DNA from 4 places in the Peribacillus sp. S4 genome. Region 1 is predicted to be linked to each of the others. Evidence: riboswitches for the same ligand, from Rfam matches in the RefSeq annotation. Region 1 holds a riboswitch; each other region holds the start of a gene.
What was found. Region 1 has a riboswitch for S-adenosylmethionine ahead of ACJ9PY_RS10825 (Na+/H+ antiporter NhaC family protein). Riboswitches for the same ligand answer to the same signal wherever they lie in the genome.
Positions count from the first base shown of each region.

Region 2: it holds a riboswitch for S-adenosylmethionine, as region 1 does, so the genes downstream of both, metK (methionine adenosyltransferase) here and ACJ9PY_RS10825 (Na+/H+ antiporter NhaC family protein) in region 1, are expected to answer to the same signal.
Region 3: it holds a riboswitch for S-adenosylmethionine, as region 1 does, so the genes downstream of both, mtnK (S-methyl-5-thioribose kinase) here and ACJ9PY_RS10825 (Na+/H+ antiporter NhaC family protein) in region 1, are expected to answer to the same signal.
Region 4: it holds a riboswitch for S-adenosylmethionine, as region 1 does, so the genes downstream of both, ACJ9PY_RS24135 (5-methyltetrahydropteroyltriglutamate--homocysteine S-methyltransferase) here and ACJ9PY_RS10825 (Na+/H+ antiporter NhaC family protein) in region 1, are expected to answer to the same signal.

Region 1 covers NZ_CP175708.1:2,267,090-2,274,799, forward strand. The annotation lists gene ppsA (phosphoenolpyruvate synthase) at 1-1,394, shown strand, start outside; gene hutG (formimidoylglutamase) at 1,864-2,820, shown strand; gene ACJ9PY_RS10815 (hypothetical protein) at 3,146-3,301, shown strand; gene ACJ9PY_RS10820 (SOS response-associated peptidase) at 3,361-4,032, shown strand; SAM riboswitch class I at 4,367-4,474, shown strand; gene ACJ9PY_RS10825 (Na+/H+ antiporter NhaC family protein) at 4,665-5,981, shown strand; gene ACJ9PY_RS10830 (chromate transporter) at 6,134-6,679, opposite strand; gene ACJ9PY_RS10835 (chromate transporter) at 6,728-7,357, opposite strand; gene ACJ9PY_RS10840 (LysR family transcriptional regulator) at 7,602-7,710, shown strand, end outside.
Region 2 covers NZ_CP175708.1:4,967,638-4,975,347, reverse strand. The annotation lists gene ACJ9PY_RS23750 (nucleotide sugar dehydrogenase) at 1-951, shown strand, start outside; gene pckA (phosphoenolpyruvate carboxykinase (ATP)) at 2,016-3,602, opposite strand; SAM riboswitch class I at 4,032-4,194, shown strand; gene metK (methionine adenosyltransferase) at 4,358-5,551, shown strand; gene ACJ9PY_RS23735 (gamma carbonic anhydrase family protein) at 5,860-6,378, opposite strand; gene ACJ9PY_RS23730 (alpha/beta hydrolase) at 6,589-7,392, shown strand; one part of gene ACJ9PY_RS23725 (IS3 family transposase) at 7,467-7,710, opposite strand, start outside.
Region 3 covers NZ_CP175708.1:3,184,456-3,192,165, forward strand. The annotation lists gene ACJ9PY_RS14990 (pyridoxal phosphate-dependent aminotransferase) at 1-1,067, opposite strand, end outside; gene ACJ9PY_RS14995 (carbon-nitrogen family hydrolase) at 1,167-1,949, shown strand; SAM riboswitch class I at 2,021-2,174, shown strand; gene mtnK (S-methyl-5-thioribose kinase) at 2,253-3,455, shown strand; gene mtnA (S-methyl-5-thioribose-1-phosphate isomerase) at 3,470-4,516, shown strand; gene ACJ9PY_RS15010 (LCP family protein) at 4,691-5,578, opposite strand; gene ACJ9PY_RS15015 (S41 family peptidase) at 5,692-7,152, opposite strand; gene deoD (purine-nucleoside phosphorylase) at 7,433-7,710, opposite strand, start outside.
Region 4 covers NZ_CP175708.1:5,029,348-5,037,057, reverse strand. The annotation lists gene ACJ9PY_RS24155 (M4 family metallopeptidase) at 1-556, opposite strand, end outside; gene ACJ9PY_RS24150 (amino acid permease) at 999-2,480, shown strand; gene ACJ9PY_RS24145 (CaiB/BaiF CoA transferase family protein) at 2,723-3,823, shown strand; gene ACJ9PY_RS24140 (hypothetical protein) at 4,079-4,609, shown strand; gene ACJ9PY_RS24135 (5-methyltetrahydropteroyltriglutamate--homocysteine S-methyltransferase) at 4,754-5,857, opposite strand; SAM riboswitch class I at 6,165-6,266, opposite strand; gene ACJ9PY_RS24130 (hypothetical protein) at 6,320-6,841, shown strand; gene ACJ9PY_RS24125 (glycerol-3-phosphate responsive antiterminator) at 7,008-7,556, shown strand.

The sequences.
Region 1 (7,710 bases):
AATCTGTACCAAATGATAAGCAAGAACAGAGTTCCGGTAAAAGCAATAAAAGTGTGCCGTCTGCGGATTCTAGGGCACAAATTGAAAACGACCCGACAATCGTTTCTGATTTGATTAAACGTAGTCAAACATCGATAGAAGAATTAAAACAAAACATCCAAACGAAATCAGGTTCGGAGTTATTTGATTTCATTCTGGAAGATATCCAGATATTAAAGAAGATTTTATTTGACCCACAAAGTTCAGCTGTGTTTATGGCTGCTATAGATGCATCATCATGGATCAATGAAAAAATGAATAAGTGGTTAGGTGAAAAAAACGCAGCCGACACGCTTTCTCAATCTGTACCAAACAATATAACTTCAGAAATGGGTCTGGCCCTAATGGATGTCGCAGATGTGATACGTCCTTATCCAAAAGTAATTGATTATTTACAACAAGTAAAAGATGATAATTTTATGGATGAACTAGTTAAGTTTGATGGTGGTCAGGAAACTCAGGATGCTATCTATGATTATCTCGGCAAATACGGAATGCGATGTGCTGGAGAAATCGATATTACTAAAACCCGTTGGAGCGAAAAACCAACTACACTTGTCCCCGTGATTCTAAGTAATATCAAAAACTTTGAGCCTAATGCTAGCAATCTGAAATTTGAGCAAGGGCGACAGGAAGCTTTGAAAAAAGAACTAGAGATATTAGATCGATTGAAGCAATTACCGGATGGTGAACAAAAAGCCAAAGAAACAAAACGAATGATCAGTCTAATCCGGAATTTCATCGGTTATCGGGAATATCCAAAATACGGCATGGTTAACCGCTACTTCGTTTATAAGCAGTCTTTACTCAAAGAAGCCGAACAACTCGTACAAGCCAACGTTATTCATGAAAAAGAAGATATATATTATCTCACTTTTGAAGAACTTCATGAAGTCGTACGCACAAATAAACTAGATTACCAGATGATCAGCAAACGAAAAGACGAGTACAGATTATATGAAAAACTTACTCCACCACGTGTTATCACGTCTGATGGTGAAATCATTGTAGGGGAGTATAAACGAGACAATCTCATGGCCGAAGCTATTGTAGGTCTACCAGTTTCTTCCGGAATTATAGAGGGCAGAGCACGCATCATCCTAAACATGGAAGATGCAGATCTAGAAGATGGAGATATACTGGTTACAACCTTCACCGATCCTAGCTGGACACCATTATTTGTATCCATAAAAGGACTCGTCACCGAAGTTGGCGGGCTGATGACCCATGGAGCAGTCATCGCACGTGAATATGGCTTACCTGCCGTTGTCGGTGTGGTAAATGCCACCAAGCTGATAAAAGATGGGCAACGTATTCGAGTAAATGGAACAGAAGGTTATATAGAAATACTATAAATCATTACATTTCTATCATAAAGAAGAACATTCGAATTAGGAGAATCATTGAAATCATGATGCTTTGGGGTTTTTGGCAAAGCCCCCTGTCACTAGGTCATATAAGGGGGCAGTAACTGAAAATTGATACTAAAGTTTAGTAAGATCAACTTGAGATCGGACCTTCTGTTAAAGGTCGCTTTTATATGATGCCAAAGCCCAATTTCTCTCTTTACAACACCGAGAAATTGGGCTTTTTGTGGATTTTATTTATAGGCAAAATCGATACGCCCTTGCTAAATCTACTGGCTTGAGCAGCAATGTCAAACGGATACAAGGAAGATATTCTCCAACAGATATATTTGTCAATATCATAAATGTACGCTGACCTTCTATAGAAATATTAAATTTTTGTATTGGTAATTATACATTATCTCTATTATAATTTTTAAGAAAGATATTTCGGAATTTTTAAAATAAAGGAGAAATTATGTATACTCACCCGACTTTAAAATATTGGAATGGAAGAATTGATTCCCAAACTGACCTGGACAGCTTCAGATACCACCAAAGAGTGCGCTTGGCACCCATTTCGGAATTAGCCACCTCTTCCAATGCATCACGAACTTTTGGACTGATTGGCTTTAAATGTGATGAAGGCGTCAAAAGGAATAAAGGCAGGGTTGGTGCTGCCGAGGGTCCTGATCATATTAGGCAATCGTTGGCAAAATTACCTTGTCATTTACCTTCCCAAACCGAGCTGGTGGATGCTGGCGATGTAATATGTGAAAGTACAGAGATGGAAGCCGCCCAATCTCAACTGGGATCAGCTGTTGCCCGGATTTTGGAGAGTAAAGCGATTCCTATCATACTTGGGGGAGGTCACGAAACCCTGTATGGCCATTATCTTGGGATTAGGAAATCCATTGGACCAAAAGCTAGACTAGGGATTATTAATATTGACGCTCACTTTGATATGAGACCTTATGAAAATGAAACTTCATCTGGCACGATGTTTAAGCAGATTTTGGACGAAGATCAAAGTTGTGGCTATTTATGTGTCGGAATTCAGAAGCAGGGGAATACGAAGGCACTGTTTGAAACTGCAGAGAGGAGTAATGTCGACTACATATTGGAAGAAGATTTGTCATTATACGAAATGGATGAAACGAAGCGGAGGATAAATGAATTCGCTAAGGAAAATGACTATATCATGCTTACATTATGTACGGATGTTATTGATTCAGCCTACGCACCTGGGGTAAGTGCACCATCGCCGTTTGGACTGGATCCGAAATTGGTCCGTGCCATTATTAGGCATATCGTATCGAATGAAAAGATCCTCTCATTTGATATCTCTGAAGTGAACCCTTCATTGGACGAAAATAATAAGACCGTTACATTGGCAGGGCATTTAATAAATGAGGTTTTGCTGCATTTTAAATAATGGACATGGGATGGCGGCAACTCCAATTCGGTCTTCCCAGAAAGAGCGTTTCTTTTCGTATCGACTGTTGGGGCTTTCCTTAATGTTATCTTCAATATTGATGCGAAAAACCTTTAAAGCCCCCAGACTGTCCATGAATCATTCATGGACAGTTTTTTGCGCCTCCTTCACAAGGATTCATGGTCCTTGGCATTGCTTCGTTCGACTAACCATTTTTAAAGTATAAAGGCATGTGGATTTTCCATGCCTCTGCTAAGTTCAATACTGATACTTATGGGTTTTTGGTTTATAATAACAACCATCTAGCCTTTTGAGGAGGGATTCCATGAATGAATATAAAGTAACGGTCAGGAATGGCAGTACCTTAATTTTGTCGGAAATCATTAAAGCTGAAGATGAAAGAGAAGTCCTTGGCACTCTTTTGATTTCCAGCGAATTATTTAATCAACCATTTACTGATATCAGGATTTTAGAAAGCTGATTTGTGCCTGCCCATTCCATTTGATACACTGTAATAAATCTTAATACGGTGGCGATATTATGTGTGGACGTTTCACTCTTTTCACTGACATAGAAGAAATAAAAGAACGGTTTGATATCCAAGGGTCATTTGATGAGGAATACCAATTCAGCTACAATATTGCTCCCTCCCAATCCGTGCTCTCCGTCATTAATGACGGGGTAAGGAACCGGATTGGATATCTTCGGTGGGGACTCATTCCTTTCTGGGCAAAAGACGAAAAAGCGGGCTACAAAATGATCAATGCCAGAGCGGAAACCATTGCTGAGAAAGCAAGCTTCAGGAATGCGTATAAGAAGAAGAGATGCTTGATAATCGCTGACTCTTTTTATGAATGGAAGAAGACACCAGAAAGAAAAATACCGATGCGGATAAAACTGAAGAATCATGCTCCATTTGGAATGGCCGGTCTCTGGGAATCCTGGAAATCTCCTGAAGGCATCAGCATCTATTCGTGCTCTGTTATAACAACTGTGCCAAATGAGCTAATGACCAGCATTCATGACCGCATGCCTGTCATCCTAAAACCAGAAGATGAAAAAGATTGGTTGAATCCTTCCATTAATGATCCTGCATATCTGCAACAGTATTTAAAATCATTCGATTCGGAACAGATGGAAGCATTTGAAGTATCGAATGATGTGAACTCGACTAAAAATAATTCACCTAACCTAATCCAACAAATTTGCTGAGAGGTCATTAGACCTCTCAGAATGTAGACAACTCGATGAAAATCGAGTTTTTCTGCATTTTTTTTATGGTTTTTACAATTTGACGTCGCCTCAAGGCACTCGCTTTTCCCCCAGGAGTCTCGCACACCCGCTCCAATCAACTTAGATCTCTTTATAAACAGTAAGGAGTGCATGTGAAACACTTTAAAAATTAACCCTTGCGAAAATAGACAAAATGCTGTACTGTTATATTTGCTTTTCAAAACGACTTTCGATGTCACGAACTCAGGCAAGTTTCCAGCGTGGTACTTTTCTGGCAGGCATCGTAATTTTTAAATAATTATATAATGTAATCTTCTTATCAAGAGAGACGGAGGGACTGGCCCGAAGATGTCTCGGCAGCGGACTTAAATGGAGTGCTGTGCCAAATCCAGCAGGCTGATTTTCGCCTGAAAGATAAGGAGGGTGTTTTTTATAAATTAAAAGACCTCTTCTTGTTATTAAATAGAAGGGGTCTTTTTTTATGCCAGTTTTTTGCTACAGCTCCATGACTGGAAAATCAGGTAGGTTCAAATTGGAGTTATTTGCGAAAACTGTTAATAGAATAAGAGCTGTGACACATGTCGCGGGAAAAATAAAAAGAGGTGTACATCATGAGTGCAAACAATAAAGGGAATCCATGGGCATTGATCCCATTTGTCGTATTTTTAATTTTATTTATTGGATCCGGAATCATCACTAAAGATTTTTATTCATTTCCGGTGATTGTAGCGATTTCCATTGCATCGGCAGCTGCATTGGCGATGAATCGGAAAGAGACATTCAATGAAAAGGTTGATATCTTCTGTAAAGGTGCCGGGGACGCCAATATTATGTTAATGGTTATCATTTTCCTTTTGGCCGGCGCTTTTGCCGAAGTTGCCAATGGCATGGGGGCAGTTGAATCAACCGTGAATCTTGCCTTAGCTGTTTTCCCCCAAAATCTATTAATGGTGGGGATTTTCATCATCGCTTGTTTTATTTCTCTATCCATGGGGACAAGCATGGGAACGATAGTTGCCCTGGCACCTATCGGGGTAGGGATTAGTGAACAAACTGATATTTCACTTGCCCTTTCAATGGCAGCCGTTATTGGTGGTGCGATGTTTGGGGATAACCTTTCATTCATTTCAGATACGACAATCGCTGCTGTTCGAACTCAGGGAACGAAAATGAAGGATAAGTTTAAAGTGAATTTTTTCATCGTTTTACCTGCAGCCATCATCACATGTGCCATCCTAGGAATTTTAACGATGGGTGAACAGGCTGACATTTCCCAACAGTCTTATGATTGGGTGAAGATTCTTCCGTATCTTTGCGTATTGGTCACTGCATTGGCAGGAGTCAATGTGTTCTTGGTCCTTTCCATCGGAATCGTATTTGCAGGAATCATCGGCTTGGCAGATGGTAGTTATCAACCGTTGGGTGTCATTCAAAAAGTTGGAGAAGGAATGGCGGGAATGTATGAAATCTCCTTCCTTGCCCTTTTAATTGCAGGTATGGTAGCCGTAATCAAACATAATGGTGGCATCGATTATCTACTCCACCTAGTGACACGAAATAGCAAATCGAAAAAAGGGGCGGAATTCAGCATTGCGGGGCTTGTTGGTTTAACGAACCTTTCAACGGCAAATAACACGATTTCGATTATTATTGCCGGGCCACTTGCCAAAAATATTTCTGAAAAGTATGGGATTGATCCGCGGAAATCGGCGAGCGTCCTTGACATTTTTGCATGTTGTATCCAAGGGTTGATCCCATATGGAGCACAACTGCTTGTTGCAGCAGGGGTAGCAAAAATTTCTCCGTTAAGCATCTTGCCGTATTCATATTACCCAATCCTGATTGGACTTTGTGGCATCATTGCCATCCTGATTGGTTTTCCACGGTTTCAGCCGGGAAATGATGAAATGAAGAAACGTACCTCTTAAAAAGAGAATATAATAATAAAACACCCTGAATCATTGGATGCAGGGTGTTTTCTGTATGGTAAATACATAAACATAATAAAGTTTTCTCACACTTTTCAATTTTTCTGCTTAATTCCGGTCCAAATTAATGATGGTTGTGTGTGAGACACCTGTCATGAATAGAGGACAACACCAACTAAACCGGAAAGAATAATTACATAGGCTGGATGCCAGCGTAATTTCATTAGGGCAAATAACGATAAACCAAAAACGAGTAATAAGCTTATCGTATGCCATGAAAAGTTCACGGCTATCATATGATTGGAAAGTGCTAAACTGATCGCTGCAAAGATGATCAAACTAGTGACAATGGGCCTTAATCCATAAAACATGGATTGAACAACTGGATAATGATTCAATTTGCTGAAAAATGTGGCTATAACGGTTACGATTATAATGGCAGGAAGCAAGATTCCTAGAGCAGATGATATGGCTCCTGCTAACCCAGCAGTGGAATAGCCAACGAGAATGGCACTATTGGCGGTGACAGGTCCTGGGGACATCCCGGAAATGGCGATTATATCGGTGAATTCCTGCGTTGTCATCCATCCATGCTGTGAGACTTCCGATTCTATTACGGGAATCATGGCGTATCCGCCTCCGAAAGATACAAAGCCGATAATAAAGAAGGTGCTAAACAACTCCCACAATTCCATCATTCCATCACATGCTTTCTTGAAAATTAGTTAGTCCCTATTTTGTGTTACCTATATGCCAGCACCCATGAAAGGTTCGAAATCATTTTCTTCTATTTTCCTATCTTTTTTGTCCATCTTGACATCGTAACCTAATTTTCTCTTAATGGAGATGGTCACAATACCGGCTAGAGCTCCTGCTATTATAACCATCACAGGGTGAAGAAAGAAGAGGACGGGAATTCCTGCTATTAAAATACAGAAAGTTGATTTGTCAACAACTGCGGTTTTTCCTATCTTGATAGCCGCATAGGCGATGATGGCTACTATGGAAGCTCTGATCGATATGAATGCGGATTCTACCTTCGGATTATCCTGAATGAAAAAATAAACAATGCCCAGGAGCAGAACAATTAAAAAGGTAGGTAATGAAACACCGATCATGGCTGCCATTGCCCCCTTCATTCCGGCAATTCGATGGCCGATAAAGGTGGCGGAGTTGATGGCGACAGCTCCCGGTACGGACTGAGATAAAGCAAAAACATCAGTAACTTCTTCGCTTTTCATCCATTTTCTCTTTTCGACCACTTCATTTTCGATTAAAGGGATCATCGCAAACCCGCCTCCGAATGTGACAGGTGCTATTTTAAAAAAGGTCCAAAATAATTGGAATAGAGTTTTCCATTGTCCTTTCATTGACATCAGTCACTTCCTTTGCATGCATTGTTTAATTCTTATCATTAACATATCAAAGAAAAAGGGCTGGGTAAATTGCAACAAAATCATCGGGTATAACAAAACGTTATACCCAGAAGATTTATCCGTTTTATTAGAATGCCGCCAAAAATTGAATAGCCTTAGAATGTATCTCACTATTTTCATTTCACCATTTACCTAATGATGCTATCATTTTAATAAACTATCTAAAAACATGGAGGTCGTTTTCTTGAAATTGGAAAATCTGAAAATGTTTTGTTTAGTGGTGGATGAAGGAAGTATAAGCCAGGCAGCGAGGTTAAGTTTCTTATCTCAGCCCGCTGTAACACGGCAGATCC
Region 2 (7,710 bases), 2.7 Mb from region 1:
TCGACGATAGCGCCAAGAAGCATGGATGATCATATTAAACCGATGATCGAGAGGACGGGCCTTACCATCGGAAAAGACATTTTCCTCGTACATTGTCCGGAACGCGTTTTACCTGGAAGGATTCTTGAAGAGTTGGTTCATAATAACCGTATCGTAGGGGGCATCACCGAAACATGCTCATATAAAGGAAGTCTTGTTTACAAAACCTTCGTTCAAGGGGAGATCATTCAGACCGATGCGAAAACGGCTGAAATGTCCAAACTGATGGAAAACACCTTCAGGGATGTAAATATCGCCCTTGCGAATGAGCTGACGAAAATCTGTTTCGAGCTGGACATCAATGTTTTGGATGTCATATCGATGGCTAACAAACACCCTCGTGTCAATATACACCAACCAGGACCGGGAGTTGGCGGCCATTGTTTAGCGGTCGATCCGTATTTCGTCGTTGCAAAGGCACCAGAGTATGCGAGAATCATTAAATTGGCCCGTGATACCAACGTATCGATGCCTTATTACATCGTAAATTCCGTAAGGATGATGCTAGAGGGGATCCGGAAGCCAAAAGTAGCCGTTTTCGGTCTAGCTTACAAAGGAAATGTAGATGATATTCGTGAAAGTCCCTCCATTGATGTAGTCAATATCTTGATGGGGATGGAAAACATGGATGTAGCCTTGCATGACCCGCATGTCAAATCTGGAAAGATGCCAGTCGTATCAGTGGAAGACGCTGTAAATGATGCCGACTTGATACTTATCCTGACGGACCATGATGAATTTAAACAGATGGATTATGATAAGCTATCGAATCTCATGAGCAATAAATTGATTCTGGATACACGCAATTGCATTGATGCAACGAAAACAGATATCCCGGTGGCCAACCTGGGCAATATATATCAATACAAAACGGTGTCCATGAAAAAAGACAGGAATAAAGCGATCATCTAAAAACTTGGACAACATCGATAATGGAATAACGATTAAGGGGGCACTGACTATCACAGTGCCCTTTTTCCACTGAAAAAAAGGACCATGCAAGAACGAGGCCCTTTCAGAACGTGGAAACGATCCAGGTGTTTTCAGATCCGCTTCCTGTACGTCAAGCCTCCTCACCGCAAGCATCCTAGCAGAGTCTCGGCTAACCAATTATTCGAGCACAGCCGCCATATTTCGGGTTATAAGGCAGTAATTTCGACCACAGATGGCGTATTTCGGGGTACAAGGTAGTAAATTCGACTGAAAGAGCCGTATTTCGGGCTGTAAGCTAGTAGATTCGAGCGCAGCCGCTGTGTTTCGAGCTTCAAGGCAGTTATAATTCGACTACAGATGCCGTATTTCGGGGTACAAGGTAGTAAATTCGACTGAAAGAGCCGTATTTTCGGGCTGTAAGCTAGTAGATTCGAGAGCAGTCGCCGTATTACGTGCTATAAGGCAGTAATTTCGACCACAGATGGCGTATTTCGAGCTGAAAGGCAGTGAATTGGACGGTAGACGCGTATTCGTACTGTAAGGCAGTAAATTCGGCGGTAGACGGTGTATTCGGGAGCAAGGCAGTAAATTCGACCACAGATGGCGTATTTCGAGCTGAAAGGCAGTTATAATTCGACTACAGATGCCGTATTTCGGGCTGTAAGCTAGTAGATTCGAGCGAAGCCGCCATATTTCGGGTTATAAGGCTGTAAATTCGACTGAAAGAGCCGTATTTCGGGCTGTAAGCTAGTAGATTCGAGAGCAGTCGCCTTATTACGTGCTATAAGGCAGTAATTTCGACCACAGATGGCGTATTTCGAGCTTCAAGGCAGTGAATTCGACGGTAGACGCGTATTCGGGTATAAGACAGTAAATTCGAGCGAAGATGCCGTATTTCGGGTTACTTGGTACTTTATTCGACATTAGACGAGGTGTTTCCCTTTCCATGGCACTTAATAAAGTAATCCAGTTCGGGAAGTGACGTTTCTTACCGACAAACTGAAAGGACCAAGCAAGAGCTTGGTCCTTTTGTGTACAATTTATTAAGCTGTCGGGCCGCCAAGTTCTTCGATTTCACTTGGAACGCTTTTGAATTTCTTGAAGTTTGCACGGAATTGTGCGGCAAGGTCTGTTGCTGCTTCTTTATAAGCGGCAGGATCTGCCCAAGTCTTGATTGGTTGAAGCACTTCATCAGGAACACCAGGAACATGAAGCGGGATATCCAAACCGAAGATATCATCTTTGATCGTTTCGATGTTCGCTAATTCACCTTCAAGCGCCGCTTGTACCATTGCACGGGTGTAAGCAAGTTTCATACGGCTTCCAGTTCCGTATGCACCGCCAGTCCATCCTGTGTTGACAAGGTATACCTTTGCATTGTGCTCGTCAATTTTATCACCAAGCATCTCAGCATAGCGTGTAGCTGGAAGCGGTAAGAATGGTGAACCGAAGCAAGTGGAGAATGTAGCTTCCGGTGAAGTTACGCCTCTTTCAGTACCAGCCAATTTACTAGTGTATCCGCTTAGGAAGTGGAACATTGCCTGTTCTTTGGAAAGCTTGCTGATTGGAGGCAGAACTCCTGAAGCATCAGCCGTTAAGAAAATGATTGTATTTGGATGTCCTGCAATACTTGGGTTCACGATGTTATCGATTGCTTGCATTTGGTAAGCAGCACGAGTGTTTTCAGTCAATGAACTGTCATCATAGTTCGCTTCACGCGTATCCGGATCAACAACAACATTTTCCAATACAGCACCAAAACGGATTGCATCGAAAATTTGCGGTTCTTTTTCACGTGAAAGGTTGATCGTTTTTGCATAGCAGCCGCCTTCGATGTTGAATACGCCGTTAGAAGACCAGCCGTGCTCGTCATCGCCAATCAATTTACGGCTAGTGTCTGCTGATAAAGTTGTTTTGCCCGTACCGGACAGTCCGAAGAATAAAGCGACGTCCCCTTCACGTCCTACGTTGGCAGAGCAATGCATTGGAAGGATTCCAGCCTCTGGAAGTAAGTAGTTCATGATCGAGAAGATCGATTTTTTCATTTCTCCTGCATATTCCGTTCCGCCGATCAGGATCGTACGGCGTTCAAAAGAAATGATGATGAACGTTTCGGATGTAGTTCCGTCCACTTCTGGGTCCGCTTTGAAGTTAGGTGCAGAAACGATCGTGAATTCAGCTTCGTGACCTCTCAGTTCCTCTTCGTTTGGACGGATGAACAAAGTATGGGCGAAAAGGTTATGCCAAGCATATTCATTAACAACACGGATGGGAAGACGTGATGATTCGTCTGCACCAGCGAAACCTTTAAAAACAAAAATCTCTTCTTTTGCTTTTAGGTAGTCAACTACTTTATTATATAGTTTATTGAACACATCTTCGGAAATCGGCCGGTTCACTGGGCCCCAATCGATTTTATCTTTAACTGATGCTTCTTCCACGATATATTTATCTTTAGGTGAACGACCGGTATATTTGCCAGTTTCAGCTTTTACCGCGCCGGTTGATGTTAAAACGCCTTCATTTCTGCTTAGTACTTTTTCGACCAATTGAGGAACTGATAGTTGAGTTTGCACATTGTTTCCTGTTAATAATTGGTGTAACTCATTAGAAACATCTACAGAATTCATATATGAGGTACCTTCCTTTGTTTGAGTTTTTAGATTATAATTAGTATAACACATTCATTTAATTAGTCTATACTATTTCTTTTAATTTGTGATTATTTTCAGCTGGCCGCATTAATCATTTTAATCCGGCAGGAACCGAGTCAGGATGATCGCATATACTTTCATGAGGAAAAATTTATTTAAATAGGAAGTAAGTAAACAATATATGTCTAAAGGGAAAGTCAGGATGTCGTTCCTTTTCGATATTCAATACTTTATTATTAATGGCAATTTACAACATTTCTATTCGTATATTGCGTTGTAAACCCCTCTAGGACGTTGTATCAACATGTTTTTTCAAATGAACGCCGTTCTGGGTGGAAATGTTCTTTTTAGAAAAGCATTGACAAATTCCAGCCAGATACGATAATATCTTAAATTGTACGGATTCTCTTATCCCGAGTTGGTGGAGGGACAGGCCCTTTGAAACCCAGCAACCTGCCATATTGAACTTGACTCCAAGATCGATCGCCGAAAATAAAGCGAAGGTCTTCAAGGAATAGTGGTGATGGTGCTAACCTGAGCAAGGTAAAAAACCCTTGAACGATAAGAGTGAAAGGATAGAAGACAGAATTTTAAACCTTTCCTCATTTGCCAGGGAAGGTTTTTGTGTTTTTTATAAGTAATTCTGTGTCTATAGTTGAAACTAATGAGGGAAACGAGTTCCGTAAAAATCAGGCTTATGCCTACAACATACTAACTTCCAAGGAGGAAATATGATGTCAAAGAAACGTCTATTTACTTCTGAATCTGTTACAGAGGGCCATCCGGACAAAATTTGTGATCAGATTTCAGATTCCATTTTAGATGCTATCCTAGCTAAGGATGCAAATGCACGTGTTGCGTGTGAAACTAGTGTAACTACAGGTCTTGTACTTGTTGCTGGTGAAATTACAACGTCCGCTTACGTGGATATCCCGCGTATCGTTCGTGATACGGTTAAAGGAATTGGCTACACACGTGCGAAATACGGTTTCGATGCTGAAACTTGTGCCGTTTTGAGTTCCATTGATGAGCAGTCTGCCGATATCGCAGCTGGTGTCGATAAAGCATTGGAAGCTCGTGAAGGAAACATGTCAGATGAAGAAATTGATGCAATCGGTGCAGGGGACCAAGGTCTTATGTTCGGATTCGCTTGTAATGAAACAGAAGAGCTTATGCCGCTTCCGATTTCATTGGCGCATAAACTTTCATTCCGCTTGACCCAAGTTCGTAAAGATGAAACTCTTGCTTACCTACGCCCTGATGGTAAAACACAGGTAACCGTGGAATATGATGAGAATAACCGTCCTGTACGTGTAGATACAATCGTCATCTCTACACAGCATGATGCAGAAGTTACGCTTGAACAAATTCAAGCCGATCTAAAAGAACATGTGATCAAAGCTGTCGTTCCAGCCGAGTTGATCGATGCAGATACTAAGTACTTCATCAACCCGACTGGCCGTTTCGTAATCGGCGGACCTCAAGGGGATGCTGGTCTTACTGGACGTAAAATCATCGTTGATACTTACGGCGGATACGCTCGTCACGGCGGCGGTGCATTCTCTGGTAAGGATGCTACTAAAGTTGACCGTTCTGCTGCATACGCTGCACGTTACGTTGCGAAAAACATCGTGGCAGCCGGCCTTGCCGATAAAGCGGAAGTTCAATTGGCATACGCAATTGGTGTGGCAGAGCCTGTATCGATCTCCATTGATACGTTCGGAACTGGTACAGTTAGCGAAGAAGTCCTTGTTGACCTAGTTCGCGCAAACTTCGACCTTCGTCCAGCTGGTATCATCAAAATGCTTGACCTTCGTCGCCCAATCTACAAACAAACAGCTGCATACGGACACTTCGGCCGTACAGATGTCGATCTTCCATGGGAACGCACGGACAAAGCAGAAACATTAAAAGCACAAGCGTAATTCATATAAAAAAAGGTGTCCCGTTATTACGGGGCACCTTTTTTATGGATTAACTTAGCCGTCTGCGGGAATAATTCAAGAAATCCCAAAGAAATTAAACTTTAAGGGCCAAACTCGTGAGCTAGAGCGATTTATTCGTAAGTTTGGAGCAATACTCGTGAATTAGAGCGATTTACTCGTGAATTTGGAGCAAATACTCGTGAATTTCAGCAATTTACTCGTGAATTTGGAGCAATACTCGTGAATTAAAGCGATTTACTCGTGAGTTGCGTTCACGTATTCGTAATTTTCAGTCAAGTGATCGTGCATTACTTTATTCGTTCCGCCGTTTTATAGTATTGGCCTTTTTCGGCGTATTCGCGTACGATGCGTTCCATATCCTGACGATCTTCTTCGTTGATTTCACGGATGACTTTAGCTGGACGTCCGAATGCCAACATGTTCGGTGGAATGAATTTGCCTTGGGGAACGAGACTGCCGGCACCTATGAAAGCCCCTTCGCCGATTTCGGCTTCATCAAGTACGATCGATCCCATGCCGATTAAAGCTCCTTTGCGGATTTTACAGCTATGTAATATGACCTGATGGCCAATGGTTACTTCATCCTCGATGATCAATGGATTATTTGGGCTTTGGTGCAGGACGCTGTTATCCTGTATACTGACTTTTTTTCCGATGATGGTTGGGGATACATCACCGCGAATGACGGAATTGAACCAGATTGATGTTTCGTCGCCAATTTTGACATCACCTGTGACGACAGCATTTTCAGCAATATAAGCGCTTTCAGCAATTTCAGGTTCTTTGCCTTTATACGGATAAATAATCATTTTCAATCATTTCCTTTCCGAAGTGAATGTTTTTATGTATTATTTTAATATACCGTATGCAAATACACTTGGCTATTTATAATAGCAATGTACAACTTGTTAGATTTCTTTTTTGTCGAAAATCACGAATATGGTTATAATTTATATATATTATTTCAACTATCATGGATCGTACACAACAAGTGAAAAGTGAAAGGGGGATTTCGAATGTGGAAATGGGAGACAGAAGGAGACGCAAAGGGCGTCATTGTCATCATTCATGGGGCAATGGAACATCACGGGCGTTATAAGTGGGTAACACAAATGTGGCTTTCGGCTGGATACCATGTCGTCATGGGCGACCTTCCTGGGCAGGGTATGACTACTCGCGCCTACCGGGGACATATCGATTCCTTTGATGAGTATTTGGACGAAGTGAAAAGCTGGATAGAAGAGGCTTATGAATATTCGTTGCCGGTCTTTTTACTTGGACACAGCATGGGCGGTTTGATTTCGATACGCCTTCTTCAGGAAGAGGAATGGGACATTGCAGGGGTGATTCTTTCTTCTCCTTGCTTGGGCCTCGTGACGAAGCCGCGGAAGTTCCTTACAATGCTCTCGCATGGTTTGAACATCGTTATGCCTCAGTTCAGGGTGGATTCCGGATTGACACCTGAAATGGCGACGAGAAGTGCGGAAATTCGTGAATCCGATAGAAACGATACCTTATATATCACAAAGGTTTCGGTTCGCTGGTATCGCGAGCTTGCACAGGCTATGAAGGATGCTTTTGAAGAGATTCCTGAATTTCAGGATGTTCCGCTTTTGGTGATGCAGGGCGGAGATGACCGAATCGTGAACAAGAAGGCGGTTCGTGAGTGGTTCAATTATAATTTGGCCAGTGAAAAGCAATATAAGGAATGGCCGAAGCTTTATCATGAAATCTTCAATGAACCGGAGCGTGATGATGTATTTCAATATGCGCTGAGTTTTGTTGAAAACCGTTTAAAAATATTAGGGTATGTCGTTTGATTCCGTACATACTTCAGGATAAATGAAAAACTGCCGAAGTTAGTGATCTGACCCAATAAAGTTAGACATATAATTTAAGCAGCTTCTAAGACCTGAGTTCGGTATTCTATCGGACTCAGGTCTTTTAATTTTACCTTCATTCGTTTGTGGTTATAGTAATGAATATAATCATCTAATTCCTTTTCAAAGTGCTCCATACTTTCAAACTCTTGGAGATAAAGCAATTCAGACTTTAACAAGCCAAAAAAGTTTTCAATGACTGCGTTATCTAAACAATTTCCCTTACGGGACATGCTTTGTATAATGCGGGAATCTTTT
Region 3 (7,710 bases), 920 kb from region 1:
TTCCCTGCGGCAACAGCTACATGGGCATGCGTTAATAAATAGTCCGCAAAACTCTCGGACGTAAAACCTCCAGGTACCTTGAGCCAGGCAAAAAACGATGCCGCTGGAGCTTTGACTTCCCATCCGATGGACCTCAATCCCTCAATGAAAACATTCCTTCGCCCCTCGTACATTTGCACTAACTGCTCTACACAGGTCTGTGAGTCAAGCAAAGCGCTTGCCGCAGCTTCTTGTATCGCCGGGAAAAGACTCACATAAAGATGGTCTTGTAATAGTTCAAGAGCTTCTATTACACTCTTATTGCCCACTGCGAAGCCGACTCTCCACCCTGCCATATTGTATGTTTTCGATAGAGTGTATATTTCAACTCCTACATCCTTCGCTCCCTCCGCCTGGAGAAAGCTTATCGGTTTTTTTCCGTCGAATCCGATCGCCCCATAGGCGAAATCATGGACCACACAAATTGAATGTTCTTTTGCAAAGGAGACGGTTTCATCAAAGAAACTTTCAGTTGCAGAAGCGCCTGTGGGATTATTCGGATAATTCAAGAACATCATTTTGGCTTTATCAAGAACTTCTTTATGTATGTCATCGTATTTCGGAAGAAAATCATTTTCTTCTGTCAAGGGCATCAGTTCGGTCTTTGCCTGGGCTAAAACAACACCGGATAGATAATCCGGATAGCCGGGATCTGGAACAAGGATTGTATCACCTGGATTCAATAAACACTGCGGAAGTTCGACAAGACCTGCCTTTCCCCCGAAGAGAATCGCCACTTCACTATTCGGATCCAGCTTGACACCGTATTCCCGTTCATAAAAGACGGCAGCAGCATCTTTTAAATATTGATGTCCCCGGAATGGCGAATATTTATGATTAATCGTTTTTTCAGCGGCAGTTTGCAAACTTTTGATGATATGTTCCGGCGTCGGCTGATCAGGGTTTCCCTGGCCTAAATTAATGACATCATGTCCTTGCTCCGTGATTGCATTGACTTTTGCGACCAGTGAAGCAAAAAACTGCTTGGGCAGGTCCTGAAGCAGTCCGGATTTTTCGAATTGCACCATTTATACACCTTCTCTGAAATTTCTTGAAATTCTAGTCACAAATGATATATGTTTATCGTAGTCTTGTAAAGCATTTTTTACATGTAGGGGGTTTAAACGATGAAGTGGAAAATAGCTTGTATTCAAATGGATATAGCTTTCGGGCAACCAGATATCAATTTTCAGGTTGCAGAACAATGGATGGAAAAAGCAGCTCGGTCCGAACCCGATATCGTCATATTACCAGAGCTTTGGACAACCGGATACGACTTGACCAGGCTGAATGATATTGCTGATCAAGAGGCAGAAAAAACGATTGAATTTCTTAACACACAGGCACAGAAACACCAGTTTCACATCATCGGCGGTTCCATTGCGAAAAAAACAAGCAAGGGAATCTATAACACCATGATCATCATCGATAAACACGGAAAGCTCATTAAAGAATATGATAAGCTTCACTTATTTCAATTAATGGATGAACATCATTTCCTGCAGCCAGGTGAAAAAGATGGTTTATTTACCCTTGATGAAAAAATATGTGCCGGGTTCGTTTGTTATGACATTCGTTTCCCTGAATGGCAGCGAGCCCATACCGTTCAAGGCGCGGAAGTTCTATTCGTTACGGCTGAATGGCCAAAGCCGAGACTCGATCACTGGAGAGCCTTATTGATAAGCCGTGCCATCGAGAACCAAGCCTATGTTGTAGCCGTTAATCGTACAGGTTCGGATGTCAATAATATATTTGCGGGCCATTCCTTGATTATTGATCCATGGGGGAATATCATAAGTGAAGCCGGAGAAGGAAACGAACTATTGACAGGCACTTTGGACTTCAACAAAGTTACGGAAGCACGTAACAAAATACCTGTATTCGAGGATCGCCGTCCTGACTTTTATTAATTTACCCATTGACAAACTATTTAAAAAGTTGATATTATTTTCCCGAAGATTAAAATTTCAGAAAACATTTACTCTTATCAAGAGCAGGCTGAGGGATAAAGGCCCTATGAAGCCCAGCAACCGACTGTAATACCATTGTGAAATGGGGCGGATCTTCCGCCGGATTATTAAATCCACAGAGCACGGTGCTAATTCCACCAGAATTCATTTTCTGGAAGATAAGAGGTCCGAAGTCAAAACTTCTGCCTCTTTCTATATGAAAGAGGCTTTTTTATTCTTATTTTGAATCTGGAGGGGAAAAGAATGACTCAAAACCATTCAAATTTTAAGAGATTGACAAACGAAACAGCTATAACCCTTGCAAAAAAACTTGGGTTGGTCAATGCGGATGCAAGTTTGAAATGTAATGAAATCGGCGATGGAAACTTAAATTATGTTTTTCATATTACAGACACGGTCACAAACAAAGGTCTAATAATCAAACAAGCGGTCCCTTATGCCAAGGTACTTGGTGAAAGCTGGCCGCTGACATTGAAAAGGGCAGCCATTGAAGCGAATGCGCTGATTCATTTCAGAAGTTATTGCCCCGAATTCGTACCGCAAGTCTACTATTCGGATGAACAGCTTGCCATCACAGTCATGGAGGATTTATCGCACTTGAAAATCGTTAGAAAAGGATTGATCGATGGCGATTCATATCCATTGCTTTCACAGCATATTGGTGAGTATGTTGCGAAGACGGCATTTTATACATCCGATTATCATTTAGAACCCTCTTCGAAAAAGGAGGTGGCCCGACACTTCACGAATCCCGAACTCTGCAAAATCACTGAGGTCTTTATTTTCACGGATCCATTTTTTGAGGAACTCCCTGGAGATTTCGAGGTGGAATTGAAAGATGCCGCCAAAAAAATATGGAATGATCAAGAAGTGATACTTGAGGTCGCCAAGCTGAAGCAAAGCTTTGAAACCGAGCAGGAAGCCTTGCTTCATGGAGATTTACATACTGGAAGTATATTTGCAAGTGTAACTGAAACAAAGGTTATTGACCCGGAATTCGCTTTTTATGGGCCAGTTGGTTTTGATCTTGGTCAATACACCGCCAATCTTCTCTTTCAGGCAGTCACACGCAATGGCGCTGGAAAGGAAGAGATTTTCACGCTCCTTCATGAATTTTGGAATGCCTTTGAAGAAACTTACACCAAATTATGGGAGGTCCAAAATAAAAGTCCATTCCGCCATGTGAAGGGTTATCTGCCTTATTTACTGACAAAATTCAAAAAAGATGCATTCGGCTTTGCCGGCTGCGAACTGATTCGGCGAACCATTGGCCTTTCCCATGTAGCCGATTTAAACGTCATTGAAGATAAAGAAACAAGGATCGCAGCCAAAACGGCAACATTGGAAATCGGTACTTTTTTAATTAAAAAACGGGGAGAATTGGATGTTCCAGCCGTCATTGAAGCGTTGAAGCAACGGACACTGCCATCTTACTCAACCATTTAAAAGGAGACCTGCACATGACTACACTAGCACCCTTACCATATTCGGTACATTGGGATGATACCCATATTACATTATTAAATCAACAAGCCCTTCCTTCCATAACTGAATTTATTGAACTTCATTCTGTTGATGATGTATATGACAGCATTTTGTCATTAAAAGTTCGCGGTGCCCCAGCAATTGGGCTGACGGCAGCATTTGGTGTTGCACTTGGCGCCAAGAAGGAAACAACCGCTGAATTAGGGGAATTCAAGAAAAATGTAACGAGGCATATTGAAAAACTCGCCTCTTCACGGCCTACTGCAGTCAACCTTTTTTGGGCGTTAAGGAGGATGGAGAACACCTTGCAGGCTGCTCAAAGCATTTCAACTGCCAAGGAAGCACTTGTATCGGAGGCTAAAGCCATCTTTGCTGAAGATGAAGAAATGTGCAGGAAAATCGGGGAACATGGTTTATCCCTATTCAATAGAGGAGATTCCATTCTTACTCATTGCAACGCTGGCGGAATCGCCACGGCTCGGTATGGCACAGCCTTGGCTCCCTTCCACCTGGCTAAAGAAAGGGACTTTCCGCTAAAAGTGTACGCATGTGAAACAAGGCCTGTCCTGCAAGGGGCGCGTTTGACGGCTTGGGAATTGATGCAAGCGGGAGTTGACGTCACTTTAATTTCTGATAATATGGCTGCCCATACGATTCACCAGAAAGGAATAAAGGGAATTATCGTCGGGGCCGACAGGATTGCGGCAAATGGAGATACTGCCAATAAAATCGGGACGTTGGGATTGGCCATATTAGCCAAGCACTTTGGTATCCCCTTTTATGTGGCCGCACCATCAAGCACATTCGACCTTTCTATCGAATCCGGCACATCCATCCCGATCGAAGAACGGAATGGAACGGAAATCACCTTCATTCAAGGTGTAAGGATCGCTCCGGAAAACGTGAAGACTTTCAATCCAGCCTTCGACGTTACACCGAATCATCTAATTACAAGCATCATTACCGAAAACGGCATCATAACACCGGATTTCTTCAAAAACATTCCGCATTTTGTTAATTGATCCAGGTTCCTTTTATGGTGTTAAAAAACGAGAAGGATTTTTTATCCCTCTCGTTTTTTAAAGGTGATCGTATTAAGATTATTCTTGCGAGGTCTATAATACAATATTTAAATTTGAACATCTTCAGTTAATATTAGGATGTCTTCGATAATAAAAGAGCATAGGACATTCTTATTATTTTGAAAAGAACTCCTGAAGTGCCTTTTTATTTTCGGTACAGTCCATTTCCAAAACGGCTCCGGACTGGGGATATATTTCATCTTTAAAGCTTCCTTTCACTGGAACCCTTAAGGTCTCGACCGTGTCCGGTGTATGGAAGACGGCTTTGGGACCCATTTCCATTATTGTTTTCAGTCCAATATCCGTATCCAAGTACGAGAGTCCTTGTTCGATTATACTAGGAAGGGCTGCCAAACCTTCGAAGGATGAGATTTGATTTATAAACGCTGTTTTTAATTGAACCATTACTTCTTGTTGACGCTCAACCCTGCCAAAATCACTTTCATCGTCATGTCTAAAACGGACATATTTCAATAATTCCTCACCATGTAAAACATTTTTACCGACGCTTGCTTGGATGCTCATATCATCTATGATTTCCTGATCCACATTCACCGCCACCCCCTCAGGGGCAAGTAAATCCACCATCTTCACAAATCCCTTAAAGTCGATTACCGCTACATGGTCGATCTTGACATCGAAGTTTTCCTGTATGGTTTTCTTGAGCAATTCCCTTCCACCATAATAATAAGCAGCATTTATTTTGTTATATCCTGATTTATTCCCGGGGATTTTCACATAACTATCACGCATAATCGAAGCCAGCTTCAGTTTCTCCTGCTCAGGAAAGTATTTTGCCAGGATAATCGCATCTGAACGAGATTTTTGCTCTCCCCTTGTGTCAACACCAATTAACAGAAATGTTTTATCGCTTTCCTTAGTCTCTTCATTGGTTAGTTTTTTTTCCGTACCTTCATTTCCATTTTGTTTGGGTAAAGGGGCATAGATGCAGCCTGCCAGAATCAAGACCAATAGATATATGAACAATACCTTTTCTTTCATTACCTCACCTCATCGGAAAATTACCCCTATTCTCTGCCTAATTTTGGAATTCTATGCATGAAACGAAAAAAAAGCCTGCCAACGATAACCGCTGACAGGCTTTTCAATCAAAATCATTTATTGATTTCTTTCTTTAATACTTCCACTGCCTTTTTCACTTGTGTGTCGTTCTTAAGGATTTTCTCCTGGATGACCTGCATCAATTTCACGGTAGTATCATCCTTAATGGTGCCGGTTTCTTTAATTTTTTGTTCCCTTTGGAATGCTGTGACCGCATTCTTGGTTGCTTCATCGAAGAATCCATCTATCTTCCCTGGATCATGGCCTGCTTCCTTCAGCATCTCTTCAGCTGCTTTCACTTCACTCGAAGAATCGGATGCTTTCAATTCCTTATCAGGCGAAATGTACGGAAGGCTGGCATAATCAGGAAGCTTCACAGTAATATCCGGCTTGATCCCTTTTTTATGAATCCAATTGCCTTCAGGAGTCAACCATTTAGCTACCGTATATTTGAAGTTAGATCCATCTTTAAAGTCTTTGGCTTGCTGCACTGTCCCTTTCCCAAATGACTTGACACCGATCAATGGAATGTCCGCAGACTCACTGACAGCCGCTGCAACGATCTCAGAAGCACTGGCACTTCCATCATCAATCAACACGACTACCGGGATTTTCAGTTCTCCATCATTCTCCGATTTATAGACATCTTTTTTCCCGCTGCGATCCTCAACTTGAAGGACCACTTTCCCATTAGGTATGAACAGGCTTGCCATTTCTATTGCTTGATCAAGAAGTCCTCCTGGGTTTCCTCGCAGATCCAATACGAGACCCTTCATGTCCTTCTTCGACATTTCTTCAAGCGCCGTTTTCAACTCTTGGACTGTATGTTCGGAAAAACTGGTCACTTGAATTTTTGCAACTCCATCATCAAGCATTTCCGCATATACCGTTTCAATCGGAATTGTGTCCCGTTTAATGGTGAGCTCAATCGGTTCCGACTCACCAGCTCTTGAGATGGATAAATCCACTTTCGTTCCCTTTTCGCCCCTGATTTTCAGGACAGCTTCAGAAGAGCTGAGTCCTTCAACACTTTTACCGTCCACACTTAATATGATGTCATTCGGTTTTACCCCTGCTTTTTCTGCTGGGGATCCTTTTATCGGTGAGACCACCATGATTTGTCCATCCTGCTCCTGAATCTCAGCACCGATTCCTTCAAAAGATGAAGAGATGCTCTCACGGAAACTCGATGCTTCCTTTTTATCCATATAAGCAGAATAGGGATCATCCAATGATTTGATCATTCCATTAATTGCGCCGTCAACCAGCTTTTCTTCATCAACCTCTTCATAATAGTCATCTTTTATCTTATCGTATGTAGAATACAGCTTTTCAAATTCCGCATGCTTATCCGGTGCTAATGACTCTACTTTTTTATCTCCAAAGGTCAAGGCTATTGTAGTAATCCCTGCAGTTAGAAATATGACTAAGAAAATCCCCATAATGAACGTAAACTTCTTTATTTTTATGAATTTCCCTGCCTCTTTTGTCTGTTTTTGATTTTCTTCTTCCACTGAAGCCTCACCACTTTCATTCTTCATGACGATATAAACGATTTCATTCCTATTTTATCAGCTTTCTTGCCAATCGAAAAATAATAGTTATCAAAAATAACAACTTATAGCCATATGTATTTTTTAAAAAACTTCAAATCATGGAGAATGCTCCAAGGACAACTGGCATCTCCTGATATTACAAAAATGCGGATACCTGGAACAAATGAGCCTGTATCCAACATGCTATTATACAGCATCACTTATTCCTGGTCACCCGCCTGTCATTTACATAAAATTATCAGTCCTGGATAGCTGCTTCCAATGCCACTTCAACCATTTCGTTAAAGGTTGACTGGCGCTCATCCGCCGACGTTTCCTCACCAGTTAAAATGTGATCGGAAATGGTCAATACGGATAAAGCTTGGCGTCCAAATTTAGCAGCAAGCGTGTAAAGGGCCGCTGATTCCATTTCTATCGCAAGTATTTGGTATTTTGCCCATTTTTCCAATTCACTATTATCGTTATAAAACTGATCGGCCGTAAATACATTACCGACCTTCAATTGCAAGCCCTTTG
Region 4 (7,710 bases), 2.8 Mb from region 1:
CGGCCTTGCCTTCATTTGCGTATACATACAGGTCAGATTCAGGTGATTGCTCGTAGGCAGGTGTGAACCCCAGATCCGCTTCAGCTATTTTGATAGCTTGGGATTCACTGATGCCTTTTTTAGCCTTTTTCCCTAATTTCGTGTTTAGATTGGCTTCAACCGTACCGGACACGACGGTCAATACACCTTTAGCGTCAATCAATACGGCTTGTGTGGAATTCCATACTGGTACGCCTTTATAGGTTTGTTGCAATTTAAGGACGGTATTGCCCAGTTCATCCTTGCTTTCTTTCTCGATCGTGAAGGAGTCCTTCGCCTTTTGCTTTTCTAGCTTGTAAGACTTTTTGTTCTCATCAAAAAAGGTAAGAATGATATCTTCTGCCGTTTGCTTTGAGGGGTCCGTAAGCTTCCCAGACTTGTATTCTAGCGAATCCCTATGCTTATTGTACTTTTCAACACTTAACACATTTTTTGCCGCCAAAGCTTCTTGATGGGGAATAGCAGAAAATAATAGACCGATTGATAGTGCAGTTCCTAAAAATACCTTACCTTTCATAACACTCAACTCCTTCATGAGAATACCTCATTTTTACATCGTTTCATAATTATTATCAAATGGAGAAAACTTGCGAAAAATATGACATTTAAAGGAATAAAATGGAGAAAAATGGATTTTAATAGAAATATTCTTTGAATATATTCTTTTAGTAATATTTGGAATGTATTTAAATTAAACCAAATGAATAAATGTGCAAAAAACCATGGCATAATGTGCAAAAAACCATGGCGTAAAGTGCAAAGAAATTTGTCTATTGAAGGCATTTTTTTGGATAATCTGTTGAATATTGCGCTTTGTAAATTTGGCATGAAAATTGCATATATTCAGAAAAGGAATTCGAATTGTAAATTAGGTCTATTTGAGAGTCTATGAAATAGGAAAATTTATTAAATGATTTCCCCATATATGAAAGCGCTTATATAGAAAGGGATGAAAAATTATGATACCAAAACAAGAAAATGACATCTTGCATCCTCCAAAGCAAGAAGAACAAGGGTTAAAGCGCGGTTTGAAATCCCGCCATTTAACGATGATTTCCATTGGCGGGGCTATTGGTACCGGGCTGTTCCTCAGCAGCGGTGCAGCCATTCATACAGCTGGGCCAGGCGGGGCATTACTTGCTTATGCCTTAGTTGGGGCAATGGTGTACTTCGTGATGACGAGCTTAGGGGAATTGGCAGCCTTTATGCCGACAAGCGGCTCTTTCAGTACCTATGGATCGAAATTCGTCGATCCGGCATTTGGTTTTGCCTTGGGATGGACGTATTGGTTCAATTGGTCGATGACGATAGCCGCAGAGTTGGCAGCCTCGACAATGATCATGAAATTCTGGTTTCCGAATAGTCCATCATTGTTATGGAGTTCATCATTCTTGGTGCTCATTTTCCTATTGAACTATTTATCCGTTAAAGGATATGGTGAAGGGGAGTACTGGTTTTCCTTCATAAAAGTAACCGCCATCGTTATTTTTATTATCGTCGGGCTGCTAATGATCGTCGGCATTATGGGCGGCGAAGCGGTAGGCTTTAAAAACTTCACCGTCGATGACGCTCCTTTCCCGGGCGGGTTCATGGGTGTCTTCATCGTTTTCATAGCGGCTGGCTTTTCTTTTCAAGGTACCGAAATTGTCGGTGTGGCTGCCGGGGAAAGTGAAGATCCTGCACGGAATATACCGAAGGCCATTAAAAGTGTCTTCTGGAGGATCTTGCTCTTTTACGTATTGGCAATCTTCGTAATTGGACTGCTTATCCCTTATACGAACTCGAGTTTGCAAGGTGATAACGTCATGGTAAGTCCATTCACGCTCATTTTTGAAAAAGCTGGAGTCGCCTTTGCCGCTTCGCTTATGAATGCCGTCATTTTAACAGCGGTATTATCTGCAGGTAACTCAAGTCTATATGCTTCAACGCGTATGTTATACTCAATGGCAAAAGATGGGCAAGCACCGCGCATTTTTGCAAAACTTAATAAACGCGGCGTACCGGTTGCAGGTATGATTTTGACATGCTCCATCGGCATGCTGGCCTTTTTAGCCTCCATATTCGGCGATGGTAAAGTGTATATTTGGTTAATGAATGCCATCGGAATTACAGGATTCATCTTTTGGCTCGGAATTTCCATCAGCCATTACCGTTTCCGGAAAGCGTTCATCGCTCAAGGCCATTCATTGGAGAAGCTGCCATATAAGGCATTATGGTTCCCAATCGGACCGATCTTTGCCATTTTAATCGGCATGATCGTCATCCTGTCCCAAAATATCCAAGCCTTTTTCTCAGACCATATCGATTGGGGCAGTGTTGTAGCTGCATACTTGGGGATTCCGCTTTTCCTTGGTCTATGGCTTGGCTATAAATTTATAAGAAAAACTAAATTCGTTAAACTTGATGAAGTCGAATTTGACTTTGACAAAAAATATGACTGAACAAGCTTAAAGTAAAAAAAGCCGGACAATATGTTTTATATTGTCCGGCTTTTCCTTGTTTTCTATAGGCTCATTATCAAAAGCCAGGAAGCTGATTCCTGGCTTTTTATTTTTATTAAATGGAAATTTATACAAATGTTATGGGGGGTGTTATATGATAATCGTAAACTCGGCTAAATTGCATGTACGGAACGACTGGAGGGCTTTTACTATTTTAAAGGGAAAGGGAAGGTGCACAGCTGATGACCTTATTGACTCATTTAAAAGTATTGGACTTTTCAACGTTACTGCCAGGCCCATTTGCCACTTTGATGCTAGCGGATTTAGGAGCGGATGTTTTGAAGGTGGAGAGGCCGGGGACAAAGGATTCATGGGGTGTGAATCAATATCTTAACAGATCGAAGAAGTCGATCACACTGGATTTAAAACAATCCGAGTCTATCGAATCCGTAAGAAACCTAGTGACGGAATACGATATCGTCATTGAACAATTCCGTCCAGGTGTCATGGAACGTCTGGGACTGGGGTATGGGGCATTAAAATCGATCAACCCGAAGCTGATTTACTGTTCCATCACGGGCTATGGCCAGACTGGTCCCTATAAAGAACGGCCGGGACATGATATCAATTATATTTCGATAGCAGGCTTATCAGGCTATTCCGGTACGAAAAAGGACGGTCCGGCAAAAAACGGAACCCAAATAGCAGATCTTGCCGGAGGCTCATTGCATGCTGTCATCGGAATATTATCTGCAGTCATTCACAGGGAAAGAACAGGATTCGGCCAAGCCATCGACATCAGCATGACCGACTGCAGTTTTGCCTTGAATGCCATATCCGCACCTCTGAATTTACAAGGTGGCCTTGAACTTGAACCAGAAAAACTGATGCTGAACGGAGGGTCTTTTTATGACTTTTACGAAACGAAAGATGGACGCTATTTTTCGGTAGGCAGCCTTGAGCCCCCTTTTCGAAAAGCATTATGTGAAGCGATCGGTGCACCCGAATTATATGAGCTGAGCATGAAAAGCGATGAAGAAAGCGGAATCAGGTTTAAAACGGCCGTCCGGCTGGCTTTCCTTGAAAGAGATTTTCATGAATGGCAGGAGTTATTCGCTGAATTCGAGGCCTGCGCAGAACCAGTGCTGACTTTCACCGAAGCGGCCGAGCATCCCCAATTGAAGGAGAGGGGAATGATCGTCGAGGTTCCTGACGGAAAAGGGAATGTCCAGAGGCAAATCGCCTGCCCGATCAAAACATCGGTTTTCACCCCTGGATATAAACATGCAGGCTTGGAGCCAGGACAAAACAACGCAGAAATCCTTCGCACCCCCAATCGCTAAATAAAGATGTAAAGGCTATCGCTTTTCCGAGTTTTTTGGAAGGTGATAGCCTGTTTTTTTTGAATGCCGGAAAAAGCAGGGGGAGGGTCGATATGATCGTTCGAAGTTCGAAGGTCGAAGTGAAGCGGAAGGAGAATAATTATCCTCTTATCATTTGTGGAAAGCAACATATTACCACTGTGAAAATTTACTAGTTATAACCAGTGTGGGCAGGGTATCAGAGTAGCATCCTGGTAAGGAGGGGGTTAGTTAAATATGTTTGGTCTCTCTGATATCATTAAATTTCTATTTTCCTTTTTTTTGATCATGCCGATCGTTACGCTGATACATTTGAGCGGGCATATTTTCTTTGTTACGCTCTTTGGGGGATCAGAAAAGAAAATCTTGATCGGTTGTGGCAATAAACTTTTCGCCTTTCGGAACATAGAGGTGAGGAAATATTATTTTTGGAATGGGACTTGCGAGTTCAAGGGATTGAAACATGATAATCGATTGACGAATACGCTGATATATTTAGGGGGGGCTATCTTTAATTTAGTCAGCATGCTGATCATATATAGCTTAGTGTATCAGAATATCCTGGACAGCTCGGTGATCTGGTATCAATTCATCTATTTTTCTTTCTACGTTATGTTTTTCTCCTTGTTTCCGATGTATTTCTCGGACGGATCGCCTAGTGATGGGAAGGCTGCGGAATTGGCCTTGAGGAACAAGCTGGAAGATAGGGTGACGGATGATATATTCGTGAAGAAAATGGAGGAGGAGGAGGATGATAGCTGCAAGTAAAAAGGGAACGTCCAGATGGTCGTTCTTTTTTTTGTTTGCTTTCAGTTTTAGGGTTATAAGAATAAACCTAATCGGCACGCTTATATTGAAGCCGATTAGGTTGTTTGAATCCCGTAAATAAGTTTTAAAGTCTCCGTAAAATAATCATTCCCATACTTCTTTTGCTATATCAACGACGAATTTCAGCTTTTCCCATTGCTGTGCTTCGGTTAGCTTGTTGCCGTGATGGGTGGAGGCGAAGCCGCATTGAGGGCTTAAGCATAATTGTTCGAGCGGAACGAAGTGCGATGCTTCTTTAATGCGTGCCTTAACAGCTTCCTTGTCCTCGATTTCTCCATTTTTTGAAGTGACGGCACCCAGTACGACCCGTGCACCGCCATTTGGAATGTATTCCAATGGTTTGAAATCCCCTGAGCGTTGATCATCATATTCCAAGAAGAATCCATCCACTTTTTCTTTTGCCAATAAAGTTGGGGCGATACGGGCATAGCTTCCTTCAAACGCCCATGTCGACTGGTAGTTTCCGCGACATAGATGGGTAGTGACGATAAGGTCTTCTGGTTTGCCTTCCAATGCTCCGTTAATGACCCGAAGTGCAAGATCAATTAATTGTTCCCTCGTATATTTTCCATCTTTGAACTGGAAATCCGGAGCTGAAAGTCTGGCAATATATACATCATCCAATTGAAGATAACGCACACCTGCTTCATAAAAGGCTTTCAAAGCATGCTGATAGGCGTTGATGATATCATTTGCATAGTCTTCAATATCAGGGTAGACGTCTTCATTATGAATGCCTGCAGCAAATAATTGATTCGGACTGGGGATTGTTTGCTTGGCAACGGCACGTCCGTTCACGATTTTGTTCAATTCAATGAAATCACGAATGAAGGGATGTTCAGGGTTGAATGAAACCTTCCCGGTATTGCGAACATTATATCTCTCTGTTTCGACACCATCGAATGTGAGGCCTTTTTCAGTTACATATCCCTCGATGCCATTTAAATGTTCGAGGAAGTCAAAGTGCCACCATGTTCGTCTGAATTCACCGTCCGTAACGGCCTCTAAACCAACTTCGATTTGTTTATCGACGATCCGATTGATTTCTTCAGTTTCAATTTCACGAAGCCTCTCAGCTGAAATGGTACCTTCCTTAAAGTCCTTCCTGGCAATATGTAAACGTTCCGGTCTTAATAAACTTCCGACGTGGTCCGCCCTGAATGGTGCTTTCGTTAATGTGATTGACATGTTGATTCCTTCTTTCCTTTTAAAAATATAGGCTCTTTTCGTAAAGATTGTTGTTTTTAAACGAAACTATTTAAGGTTGATTGGAGCGGAAGTGCGAGACTCCTGCGGGAGCAGCGGGAGAGGTGAGACCCCACAGGCGTTTACGCCGAGGAGGCTCACCGCCCGCCCCGCGGAAAGCGAGCATCTTGAGGGGAAATCAACCACAACCCACTACCTGGTAAATAGCAACAAAGTATGTGAAAACAGCCAAAATAAAAAACCTCTTCTTAAAAATAAGAAGAGGTGTTGGCAACAAAGCTATATACTCTTCTTATCTTCAAGTTTTTACACTTCTGGAATTAGCACAGTACAAGATCGGTCTGTTGCTGAGGCATCAAAGGGCCAGTCCCTCCACCTCTCTGGATAAGAGTTGTCTATTAAATTAACTATGACTATACAGGTAGTTTTTATGAAGGTCAAGGGGTGGAGCTGGAATATTTCGAATATACCGTTTATTATCCGGGCTGGAATGTTAACGGCATCAGGGAATCCGGCATATGCTTTGAGTGGGGAGGGAATGCAAGGATGAGTCCATTCAAAAATGGCATACCGATTACGGTAACTGAAGCCATGATAGAGAGAATCATAAAAATGAAATCATCTGATCAGGATATTAAAGTCGAAATTACGCCAAAGCATATTGTGCTTTCCGGAACGATGGAAGTGAAAAAAATGCTGTTTAAGAAAAACGTAGCTTTCCGGATTACATTAAAACCGGTTCATGTGGAAAAAAGAACGATTTCATTTGAATTAGTCGAAATGGAACCAATTGACAGGGATTTCATCAACAAAAGGATATTTAACAGACCGCCATTTTTTGAATATGAAAAAAGAACGATCAAAATGAATGTTAATGCTTGGAGCATCGTGAGAAAAATTCCAATTGGCACAATTAAATCGTATGAACTCGTCGAAGGTGCATTGAAAATGAAACTCTCTTTATGATTCAAGGGGATATTTTACATATATCCTTTGCCGCAATCTATAAAGGGTGTGAAAGGTATGATAGTGTTAAGGTTACATGGTTCATGAAAAAATGTGTTTGATAAATCAAGTTCTTTAAAATATACTAAATGACTTGAAGTTTTGAGTTTTTCTGGGAATGAGGAGGATGATGATGGATCAGAAGATTTTGCCTGCTTCAGCAAGCATGAAGGATTTTGAAAGATTTCTAGAAAGTTCCTATGAAATAGGTGTGTTTCTTGATTTGCATATCTCACAATTGAAAAATGTAAGTATGATGGCAAAGCAGCATAATAAGAAAATGATTTATCATGTCGATTTGATCCATGGCATAAGAAGTGATGAGTACGCGACAGAATTCATTTGTCAGGAATATAACCCCTATGGGCTGATTTCGACTAAATCAAGCGTTATATTGAAGGCGAAGCAAAAGGGGGTCATTGCCATCCAGCGAATCTTTTTAATAGACTCACATGCGCTTGAGAAAAGTTATAAGCTGGTGCAGAAAACCAAGCCGGATTATATCGAAGTATTGCCGGGCGCCATGCCATGGATGATAAAAGAAGTGAAGGAACGATTGCAGACACCGATTTTTGCAGGCGGCCTCATACGTACTTCGGATGAAGTCCTGAATGCCCTTGATGCCGGCGCCTCGTCAATCACCACTTCAAAAACTGAATTATGGGATATCGTCTAATAGGGAAAAATTGAAAAAAATTACAGAATAATAGATTAATTTTTCACAAAATATTGACAGCGTTTTCATAACCTAGTATATTTTACAGTACAAGTTAATATATGTGACGGAGACTAGGAGATTCACAACAGATCTATTCATAATTTTTTTTATG